Regions from separate parts of the Streptomyces sp. NPDC007875 genome, predicted to be linked through region 1. Evidence: predicted binding sites of a transcription regulator. Region 1 holds the regulator's gene; each other region holds the start of a gene.
The links. The regulator HrcA, encoded in region 1, represses chaperone genes, less so after heat shock. The targets are predictions, from matches to a motif close to TTNGCACTCNGNNNNNCNGAGTGCNAA.
Positions count from the first base shown of each region.

Region 1 (3,273 bases):
AGATGTCGATGTAGGGGTGGCCGAGGACCAGCACCTGCTCGCCGGTGACCTGCGCGGCGATACGGGACTCCTTGGAGCCCGTCACCAGGTGGTCGACGAGGACGCCGAGCCGGGCGTCCGGGCCGGGGGAGAAGTCATCGACGATGGCGGGCAGGTCGTCGACGCCCTCCAGGTACTCCACGACGACGCCCTCGATGCGCAGATCGTCGCCCCAGACCCGCTCCACCAGCTCCGCGTCATGGCGCCCCTCGACGTAGATGCGCCCCGCACGGGCGACCCTCGCGCGCGCTCCCGGAACGGCGATCGACCCCGAGGCCGTGCGCTGGGGCGCGCTGGGGGCCGCCGCGCGCGGGCGTACGAGGGTGACGACACGCCCCTCGAGGAGAAAACCGCGCGCCTCCATGGGGAAGACACGATGTTTGCCGAAGCGGTCCTCCAGAGTGACCGTGGGGCCCTGGGCGGTCTTCTCGCAGCGGATCACGGCGCCGCAGAAGCCGGTGGTGACCTCCTCCACGACGAGGTCCGGTTCGGCGGGGACCTCCGGGGCGGGCCGCTGCCGCTTCCAGGGCGGGGTCAGGTCCGGGTCGTACTGTCGCATCCGGATGACGATAGCGCGCGACGACCGCCCACTCCTGTAGTGCGGACAACTAGGTGGACGCCTAGAGGGACACGCCGAAGCGGGCCGCCAGTTCGTCACGTTGGGCCCGCACGAACGCGGCGTCCACGACCGAGCCGTGCCCCGGGACGTATCGCGCGTCCGGGCCGCCGAGGGCGAGCAGCCGGTCGAGGGCGGCGGGCCAGCGGCCCGGGATCGCGTCCGGTCCGGCCTGGGGCGTGCCGGACTCCTCCACCAGATCGCCGCAGAAGACCACCTCGGGCCGGCCGGGCACCAGAACGGCCAGGTCATGGGCGGTGTGGCCGGGCCCCACATTGGCCAGCAGCACCGGCCGGTCGCCCAGGTCGAGGGTGAGCTCCCCGGAGACCGGGTGGTGCGGGCCGACCAGATGGTCCACGGCCTCGGTGGCGGCGTCCCGGTCCACCCCGTGGCGGATCGCGTCCTCGCGCAGCGTCTCCCGCTCGCGGCGCAGCAGCTCGTCCATGCCCGTGGCCCCGTACACCTCGCAGCCCGCGAAGGCGGCCGAGCCCAGGACGTGGTCGAAGTGCGGATGGGTGAGCGCGATCCGGGTGGGGCGGCGGCCGGTCAGCCGGGTGATCAGGGCGCGCAGCTCGGCACCGGCGCGCAGGGTCGCGCCGGTGTCCACGACGAGGATGTCGGTCCGGCCGACGACCACGCCGACCGTTTCGTCCCACTCCGGCAACCGACGGCGGGCCACACCGGGCGCGAGCCGCTCCCAGCCTGCCTCTTCCCAACACGTCTCCATACCGCGACGCTAGCTCAACAGGGATGGGGGAGAGTTGCTGCCAGCGGCGACTCTTGCCCATGCCACCGCACCCCGCCGTACACTGGCGGAGGGGCTCTGGCACTCGTGCCCAGTGAGTGCCAGGCGGACGACCTGATGAGACCGCTGGACTGGAGGTGCGCGGGGTGCTCAGCGAACGCAGACTCGAGGTGCTGCGTGCCATTGTCCAGGACTATGTGGGGACGGAGGAGCCGGTCGGCTCCAAGGCGCTCACCGAGCGGCACCGGCTGGGGGTCTCCCCGGCCACGGTGCGTAACGACATGGCCGCTCTGGAGGACGAGGGGTTCATCGCCCAGCCGCATACGAGCGCCGGGCGGATCCCCACGGACAAGGGCTATCGCCTCTTCGTGGACAAGCTGGCGGGAGTGAAGCCGCTGTCCAGCCCGGAGCGGCGGGCCATTCAGAACTTCCTGGACGGTGCGGTCGACCTCGATGACGTGGTGGGCCGCACGGTCCGGCTGCTGGCGCAGCTGACCCGGCAGGTGGCGGTGGTGCAGTATCCATCGCTGACCCGCTCGACGGTGCGCCATGTGGAGCTGCTGCCGCTGGCCACGGCCCGGGTGATGCTGGTGCTGATCACCGACACCGGCCGGGTGGAGCAGCGCATGGTGGACTGCCCCACTCCGATCACCGAGGACTCGCTGGCCGATCTGCGCGCCCGGCTCAACAGCCGGGTCGTGGGTCGGCGTTTCGCGGATGTGCCGCAGTTGGTGCAGGATCTTCCGGAGTCCTTCGAACAGGAGGACCGGGGGACCGTCTCGATCGTGCTGTCGACCTTGCTCGAGACGCTGGTGGAGGAGACCGAGGAGCGGCTGATGATCGGCGGCACCGCGAACCTCACGCGTTTCGTGCATGATTTCCCCCTGACGATCCGGCCCGTCCTGGAGGCACTGGAGGAGCATGTCGTCCTCCTCAAGTTGCTGGGCGAGGCCAAGGACTCGGGTATGACCGTGCGGATCGGGCATGAGAATGCTCACGAGGGGCTCAACGCCACCTCGGTCGTCGCGGTCGGCTACGGTTCCGGCGACGAGGCGGTCGCCAAACTCGGCGTGGTCGGACCGACCCGCATGGACTACCCCGGAACGATGGGAGCGGTACGCGCAGTGGCACGTTACGTCGGACAGATCCTGGCGGAGTCGTAAGTGGCGACGGACTACTACGCAGTCCTGGGCGTGCCGCGTGATGCCTCGCAGGACCAGATCAAGAAGGCATTCCGCCGGCTCGCACGCGAGCTGCATCCGGATGTGAACCCGGATCCGAAGACCCAGGAGCGGTTCAAGGAGATCAACGCCGCTTACGAGGTCTTGTCGGACCCACAGAAGAAGCAGGTCTACGACCTGGGCGGAGACCCGATGTCCGGGGCCGGCGGCGGTGGCGCCGGCGGCTTCGGCGGGGGCTTCGGCAACTTCTCGGACATCATGGACGCGTTCTTCGGGACCGCTTCGCAGCGCGGCCCGCGCTCCAGGACCCGGCGCGGTCAGGACGCGATGATCCGTCTGGACGTGGAGCTCAGCGAGGCCGCGTTCGGGACCACCAAGGACATCCAGGTCGACACCGCGGTCGTCTGCACCACGTGCAGCGGCGAGGGCGCGGCGCCGGGCACCTCGGCGCAGACCTGTGACATGTGCCGTGGCCGCGGTGAGGTCTCCCAGGTGACGCGGTCCTTCCTGGGCCAGGTCATGACCTCGCGGCCGTGCCCCCAGTGCCAGGGCTTCGGCACCGTGGTGCCGACCCCGTGCCCGGAGTGCGCGGGCGACGGCCGGATCCGCTCGCGGCGCACCCTGACCGTGAAGATCCCCGCCGGTGTGGACAACGGCACCCGGATCCAGCTGGCTGGTGAGGGCGAGGTCGG
Region 1 covers NZ_JBIADZ010000007.1:230,844-234,116, forward strand. Annotated here, with positions in the region: gene ACFYOY_RS17145 (DUF3097 domain-containing protein) at 1-598, opposite strand, end outside; gene ACFYOY_RS17150 (MBL fold metallo-hydrolase) at 660-1,382, opposite strand; gene hrcA (heat-inducible transcriptional repressor HrcA) at 1,547-2,563, shown strand; gene dnaJ (molecular chaperone DnaJ) at 2,564-3,273, shown strand, end outside.

Region 2 (3,273 bases), on a different contig from region 1:
CACCGGTGGCCTCGTCGCCCTCGAGGCCCAGGCTGTTCTCCAGCACCTTCGCGGCGTGGACCAGCGCGGAGCCACCACCGGAGACGATGCCCTCCTCGACCGCGGCGCGGGTCGCGGAGATGGCGTCCTCCAGACGGTGCTTCTTCTCCTTGAGCTCGACCTCGGTGGCCGCGCCCACGCGGATCACGCAGACGCCGCCGGCCAGCTTCGCGAGCCGCTCCTGCAGCTTCTCGCGGTCCCAGTCGGAGTCCGTGGCCTCGATCTCGGCCTTGATCTGGTTGACGCGGCCGGTGACCTCGTCGCTCTTGCCGCCACCGTCGACGATCGTGGTGTCGTCCTTGGTGACGGTCACGCGGCGGGCGGTGCCCAGCACGTCCAGACCGACCTGGTCCAGCTTGAGGCCGACCTCTTCGGCGATGACGGTGCCGCCCGTAAGGGTGGCGATGTCGCCGAGCATGGCCTTACGGCGGTCACCGAAGCCCGGGGCCTTCACCGCGACGGCGTTGAAGGTGCCGCGGATCTTGTTGACGACGAGGGTCGAGAGGGCCTCGCCCTCCACGTCCTCGGCGATGATCAGCAGCGGCTTGCTGGCGTTGGCCTGGATGATCTTCTCCAGGAGCGGCAGCAGGTCCTGGATCGAGGCGATCTTGCCCTGGTGGATCAGGATGTACGGGTCCTCGAGGACGGCCTCCATCCGCTCCTGGTCGGTGACCATGTACGGCGAGAGGTAGCCCTTGTCGAAGGCCATGCCCTCGGTGAAGTCGAGCTCCAGTCCGAAGGTGTTGGACTCCTCGACGGTGATGACACCGTCCTTGCCGACCTTGTCCATCGCCTCGGCGATCAGCTCGCCGACCTGCTTGTCCTGCGCGGACAGCGCGGCCACGGCGGCGATGTCGGACTTCTCGTCGATCGGGCGGGCGGTGGCCAGCAGGTCGTCCGAGACGGCCTTGACCGCCGCGTCGATGCCCTTCTTGAGGGCGGCCGGGGAGGCGCCGGCGGCCACGTTCTTCAGGCCCTCGCGGACCAGGGCCTGGGCCAGCACGGTCGCGGTGGTGGTGCCGTCACCCGCGATGTCGTTGGTCTTGGTCGCCACCTCCTTGACGAGCTGGGCGCCCAGGTTCTCGTACGGGTCCTCGACCTCGACCTCGCGGGCGATCGTGACACCGTCGTTGGTGATGGTCGGAGCACCGAACTTCTTGTCGATGACGACGTTGCGACCACGGGGGCCGATCGTCACCTTGACGGTGTCCGCAAGCTTGTTGACGCCGCGCTCGAGGGCGCGACGGGCGTCCTCGTCGAACTTCAGGATCTTCGCCATGAGTTGCGTATGTCCTCTCAAACGAACCGCGCCCCGACCCCGGTTTCAGACGCGGGCACCGGGGCGCGGCTCATAGGCAAAACTTCGGTGATTACTTCTCGACGATCGCGAGGACGTCGCGAGCCGAGAGGACGAGGTACTCCTCGCCGCTGTACTTCACCTCGGTGCCGCCGTACTTGCTGTAGAGCACGACGTCACCGACGGAGACGTCGAGCGGAAGGCGCTTGCCATCCTCGAAGCGGCCCGGGCCCACGGCCAGGACGACGCCCTCCTGGGGCTTTTCCTTGGCGGTGTCCGGAATGACCAGGCCCGAAGCCGTGGTCTGCTCGGCGTCGAGCGGCTGGACCACAATGCGGTCCTCGAGCGGCTTGATGGCAACCTTGGAGCTGGTGGTCGTCACGATCCGACCTCCCCCTTCGGAGATCTCACGGGGTCAACTGTCTGAGGTGGCGACCAGGTGGATCCGTCGTCGCGGGTGCCGGACCTGCCCGTCGCTGTATCCCTTGGCACTCATCGGTCCCGAGTGCCAGCCTCGACATTATGACGCGGTTAGCACTCAGTCAACTAGAGTGCCAAGCGACGTGGTGGCGCCCCCCCGCTCGCCACCTCATCACCGCCTTACGGCCGCCGCGCTCCGGGGCCGCGGGCACTCCGCGCGGCCCAGCCTCGCTCCAGGGCTCCAGGCCGTCTGCGCAGCCCCTTCCCCCAGGCGCCGTCACACATAGTCCTCCAGTCGCCCGATCGTGAACCCCTGGGCCTGGATCGCCCGCACCAGCCCCGTGATCATGTCGGTCATCGACTGCCCCTCCAGCTGCTCCGGCCCCCGGAAGTGCGTGAGGATGATGTCCCCCGGCAGCAGATGGTCGCCGGAGCGGTAGGCCAGGCCGTGGGTCTCCATCTCGGCGCGCCACAGCACCACCGTCCGCGCCCCGCAGAAGCCCGCCGCCCGCAGCGTCGTCTCGTCGTACTCCCCGAAAGGGGGACGGAAGAGGCGCGGCTGTTGACCGAAGCGGTTCCCCAGGATGTCCCGCTGGCCGCAGATCTCCCGCACCTGGTCGTCGTAGGCCATACCGGCCAGGCTGGGATGGGTGAGGGTGTGGTTCTCCATGGGGTTGCCGAGCCGGCGCAGCTCGTCGAAGTAGTCGTAGTGGTCGCCGATCACGTTGTCGGTCAGGAACGCGGTGAACGACAGCCCGAGCTCGCGGGCCTGCTCCACGAAGCGCGGGTCCTTCTCGATCCCGTCGTCGATCGTCACGAAGACCACCCGCTGGTCGGTCGGCACCTGCCGCACGATCGGCGGCAGCCCCCACTGCTGCGGCCCCGACCGCCCGAGCGCGGGCTTGACGGCGGGCGGGGCCGGAGGCCGCTCCAGCGGCCGGTCCAGCCCCCAGCGGCGGTAGGCGTCGGACGCGCCCACCGGGGCCGAGCGCGGCAGCGCGGAGGCCGTGCCGGACGGCCCCGCGGGGGTGGACGCCGAGGCGTCACCGGAGCCCGGCGGCAGGTCCGGGAACGCGCCGCCCTGGGCCTCGCCCTCGTACCCCGGACCGGACGACGCCGGTGGCCGCGGATCCGGCTCCCGTCCGGACGGCGGCTGCGAGGGCGACGGCGGGTCGTCCAGCCGGGAGGCGAGGGAGGCCGGCGGCATGGGAGCGCCGTGGCGGGAGCCGGTGTACGGCTCGGTGGCGGCGCCGAGGGATCCGCAGGCCGTGAGCACGGCCGCCGCGCCGACGAGAACCAGACAGCGAGGAAAACCAGTCTTGATCATCATCACATAAGTGATCTTCGGTCCAGAGGCGTGCAGCTGCGCGCCCTACGCGGGCGAATGCGCTCGCGGGAGCGGGGAGAATGGGCCATGTGGACGTTGACGCCTTCGACTCACTGCTCGGCGACGAGGGGCAGGCGCTGCTCTCCGGGCTCCGCGACTACGACCCGGCGAAGGAGCTTGCCACCGCGAC
Region 2 covers NZ_JBIADZ010000011.1:20,775-24,047, reverse strand. Annotated here, with positions in the region: gene groL (chaperonin GroEL) at 1-1,318, opposite strand, end outside; gene groES (co-chaperone GroES) at 1,410-1,718, opposite strand; gene ACFYOY_RS23300 (polysaccharide deacetylase family protein) at 2,034-3,086, opposite strand; gene ACFYOY_RS23295 (class I SAM-dependent methyltransferase) at 3,164-3,273, shown strand, end outside.
Region 2: groES (co-chaperone GroES) is a predicted target of HrcA. The motif match lies at 1,868-1,894, and genes of this name have one in related genera.

Region 3 (3,273 bases), on a different contig from region 1:
TCGGGCCTGTGGACGGCCACCGGGCTGTGGACAACTCGGTCACCCGGGCGAGCGACAGCGACCCCGAGGTGGCCGCCGCGGCAGTGTCGTCCGGCTGCCCCGCACCGCCCCTACGGAAGCTCGATCCCCAGATCCCAGCCGTCGTGGGCATGGGCGCACAGGCAGTCCCGCGCGGAGCTTTCCGGCAGCTTGCCTACCGCGTCGAAGAGCACCTCACGCAGTCGGCCCACGTTCTCCCCGAAGACCTTCAGCACCTCGGTGTGGGTGACGCCCTCACCGGTCTCCACCCCCGCGTCCAGATCGGTGACCAGCGTCAACGACGTGTAGCAGAGCCCCAGTTCACGGGCGAGCACCGCCTCCGGGTGGCCCGTCATGCCGACCACCGACCAGCCCTGCGCCGCATGCCAGCGCGATTCGGCCCGGGTGGAGAAGCGCGGCCCCTCGATCACGCACATCGTCCCGCCGTCCACCGGCTCCCAGCCGCGTCCGCGTGCCGCGTCCACGGCGGCGTTCCGCCCCACCGGGCAGTACGGGTCGGCGAAGGTGGTGTGCACGACGTTCGGAATCCGGCCGTCCGGCAACGGCTCGCCGTCGAAGTAGGTCTGCGTACGCGCCTTCGTGCGGTCCACCAGCTGGTCGGGGACGAGCAGCGTTCCAGGTCCGTACTCCGGCTGCAGCCCGCCCACCGCACACGGGCCGAAGACCTGCCGAACCCCGAGCGAGCGCAGGGCCCAGAGGTTGGCGCGGTAGTTGATGCGGTGCGGCGGCAGATGGTGCTTGCGGCCGTGCCGCGGGAGGAAGGCGACCCGTCGCCCCTCGATGTCGCCGAGAACGAGCGAGTCGCTCGGCGCCCCATAGGGAGTCTCCACAGTGATCTCGGTCACGTCGTCGAGGAACGTGTAGAACCCCGATCCCCCGATGACCCCTATGTCTGCTTGCCTGCTGGTCTCGACCATGCGATCACCCTAGCCACCCGCATCCGCACGAACGACACCCCGCCTCCTCCCAGGTGGAGGTGGCGGGGTGCCGATGAAGCCGAAGAGGGGGTGGCCCGGTCAGGCGGCCGAACTCGACGACGAAGAGGAGGAGGACGCCGAGGACGACGAGGAAGACGCCGACGACGAAGACGTCGAGGAGGAGGACGAGGAGGAAGAGTCCGAGGACGAGGACGAAGACGAGGAAGACGACGAGTCGGAGCTCTCGCTCTTCGCCGCCGGCTTGCTGGAACCGCCGCTCGTGCTGCTCGAAGAGGAGCGGCTGTCGTTCCGGTAGAACCCGGAGCCCTTGAACACGATGCCGACCGCGGAGAACACCTTCTTCAGGCGTCCCTTGCAGTTGGGGCACTCGGTGAGCGCGTCGTCGGTGAACTTCTGCACCGCCTCGAGGCCCTCGCCGCACTCGGTGCACTGGTACTGGTAGGTCGGCACGTTCTTCCTCCTGGCACTCTCACTCAATGAGTGCTAACGACGCTCCATAGTGCAGTATTCCTGCGCGTCAGTCCACTGGGACGGGATATACGGTGATCGAACCCACCGTCCGAGGCCCACTCCCGGCTCCCGATCGGGGGCCTTCGCGGGCCCCGGCTCCCGCCCCCTCAGCCCGCTCCTGTGCCCAGCCAGCCCGCCAGCTTGCCGCCCCGGCCCACCGCCCGCAGCCGCCGCTCCGCCGCGTCGCGCACCGGGTCCGTGGCCACCACCAGCAGCTCGTCGCCGCGCCGCAGCATCGTCGAGGGCAGCGGTACGAAGCTGGTCCCGCCCCGGACCACCAAGGTGACGGCGGCCCCCGTGGGCAGCCGCAGCTCGCCGACCTCGACACCGTGCATCTTGGACGCCTGGGGGATCGACACCGACAGCAGATGGCCGCGCAGTCGCTCCAGGGGCGCCGACTCGATGCCCAGGTCGGCCGGCTCGGGTTCCTCGAGCCGCAGCCGGGTGGCGAGCCAGGGCAGCGTCGGCCCCTGGACCAGGGTGTAGACGATCACGAGCACGAAGACGATGTTGAAGATCCGGTTGCTGCCGGGCACATCGCTGACCACTGGGATGGTCGCCAGGACGATCGGTACCGCCCCGCGCAGCCCGGCCCAGGACAGCAGTGCTTTCTCCCGCCAGAGCAGCCGGAACGGCGCCGTGCTGACCAGGACCGACACCGGCCGGGCCACCACGGTCAGCACCAGCCCGACCGCGAGGGCGGGCAGGATGTCATCGCCCAGCTCATGTGGGGTGACCAGCAGTCCCAGCAGGACGAACATCCCGATCTGGGCGAGCCAGCCCAGCCCCTCGGCGAAGCCGCGCGTCGCCGGCCAGTGCGGCAGCCGTGCGTTGCCCAGGACGAGCGCGGCGAGGTAGACGGCGAGGAAGCCGGACCCGTGCGCCAGCGCACCGCCCGCGTAGGCGGTCACCGCGATGGCGATCACCGCGATCGGGTACAGACCCGAGGCGGGCAGCGCCACATGCCGCAGGCCGTACGCGCCCAGCCAGCCGATCGCGAGGCCGATCACCGCGCCGATCGCCAGCTCCAGGGCGATCGTGCCGATCAGGGTGTACCAGGGCTCCATGGGGCCCTGGGTGGAGAAGGCGACCACCAGGATCACCACGGGGGCGTCGTTGAAACCCGACTCGGCCTCCAGGACGCCCGTGAGCCGCTTGGGCAGCGGCACCGTGCGCAGCACCGAGAAGACCGCCGCCGCGTCCGTGGACGACACCACCGCGCCGATGATCAGCGCTTGCCGCCAGTCCAGTCCCACCACATAGTGCCCTGCGGTCGCGGTGAGCCCCACGCTCACCGCGACACCCAGGGTGGACAGGACGGCGGCCGCCGGCAGCGCGGGTTTGATCTCGCCCCACTTCGTGCCCAGACCGCCTTCGGCCAGGATGACGACCAGCGCGGCGTAGCCGAGGACCTGCGTCAGCTCGGCGTCGTTGAAGGTGACGCCGATCCCGTCCGTGCCGATGGCGACGCCGATCCCGAGATAGATCAGCAGCGTGGGCAGCCCGCTGTGCGAGGAGATCCTTACGGCCACCACCGCGAAGAGCAGGACGAGCGAGCAGATCAACAGCAGTTCATTGAGGTGGTGAACAGTCAGGGGCCGACCCTTTCTCACGGGAGCGGAGGGAACGCTGCGAACAGGTCCCCACCGACCGGAACTTCATTGCCTTACCTAACATTTTACGGGATCTTGACGCGAGCCTCCCACGAGGAGCCTTCGCCGAGGTGTACGAGCCCGGCCGGTGGCCGGTGCAATGCGTCAGTCATGACTCCGCGTAGGGGCGGCGA
Region 3 covers NZ_JBIADZ010000011.1:238,407-241,679, forward strand. Annotated here, with positions in the region: gene ACFYOY_RS24205 (S-methyl-5'-thioadenosine phosphorylase) at 111-956, opposite strand; gene ACFYOY_RS24210 (FmdB family zinc ribbon protein) at 1,056-1,427, opposite strand; gene ACFYOY_RS24215 (potassium/proton antiporter) at 1,595-3,100, opposite strand.
Region 3: ACFYOY_RS24210 (FmdB family zinc ribbon protein) is a predicted target of HrcA. The motif match lies at 1,438-1,464, and genes of this name have one in related genera.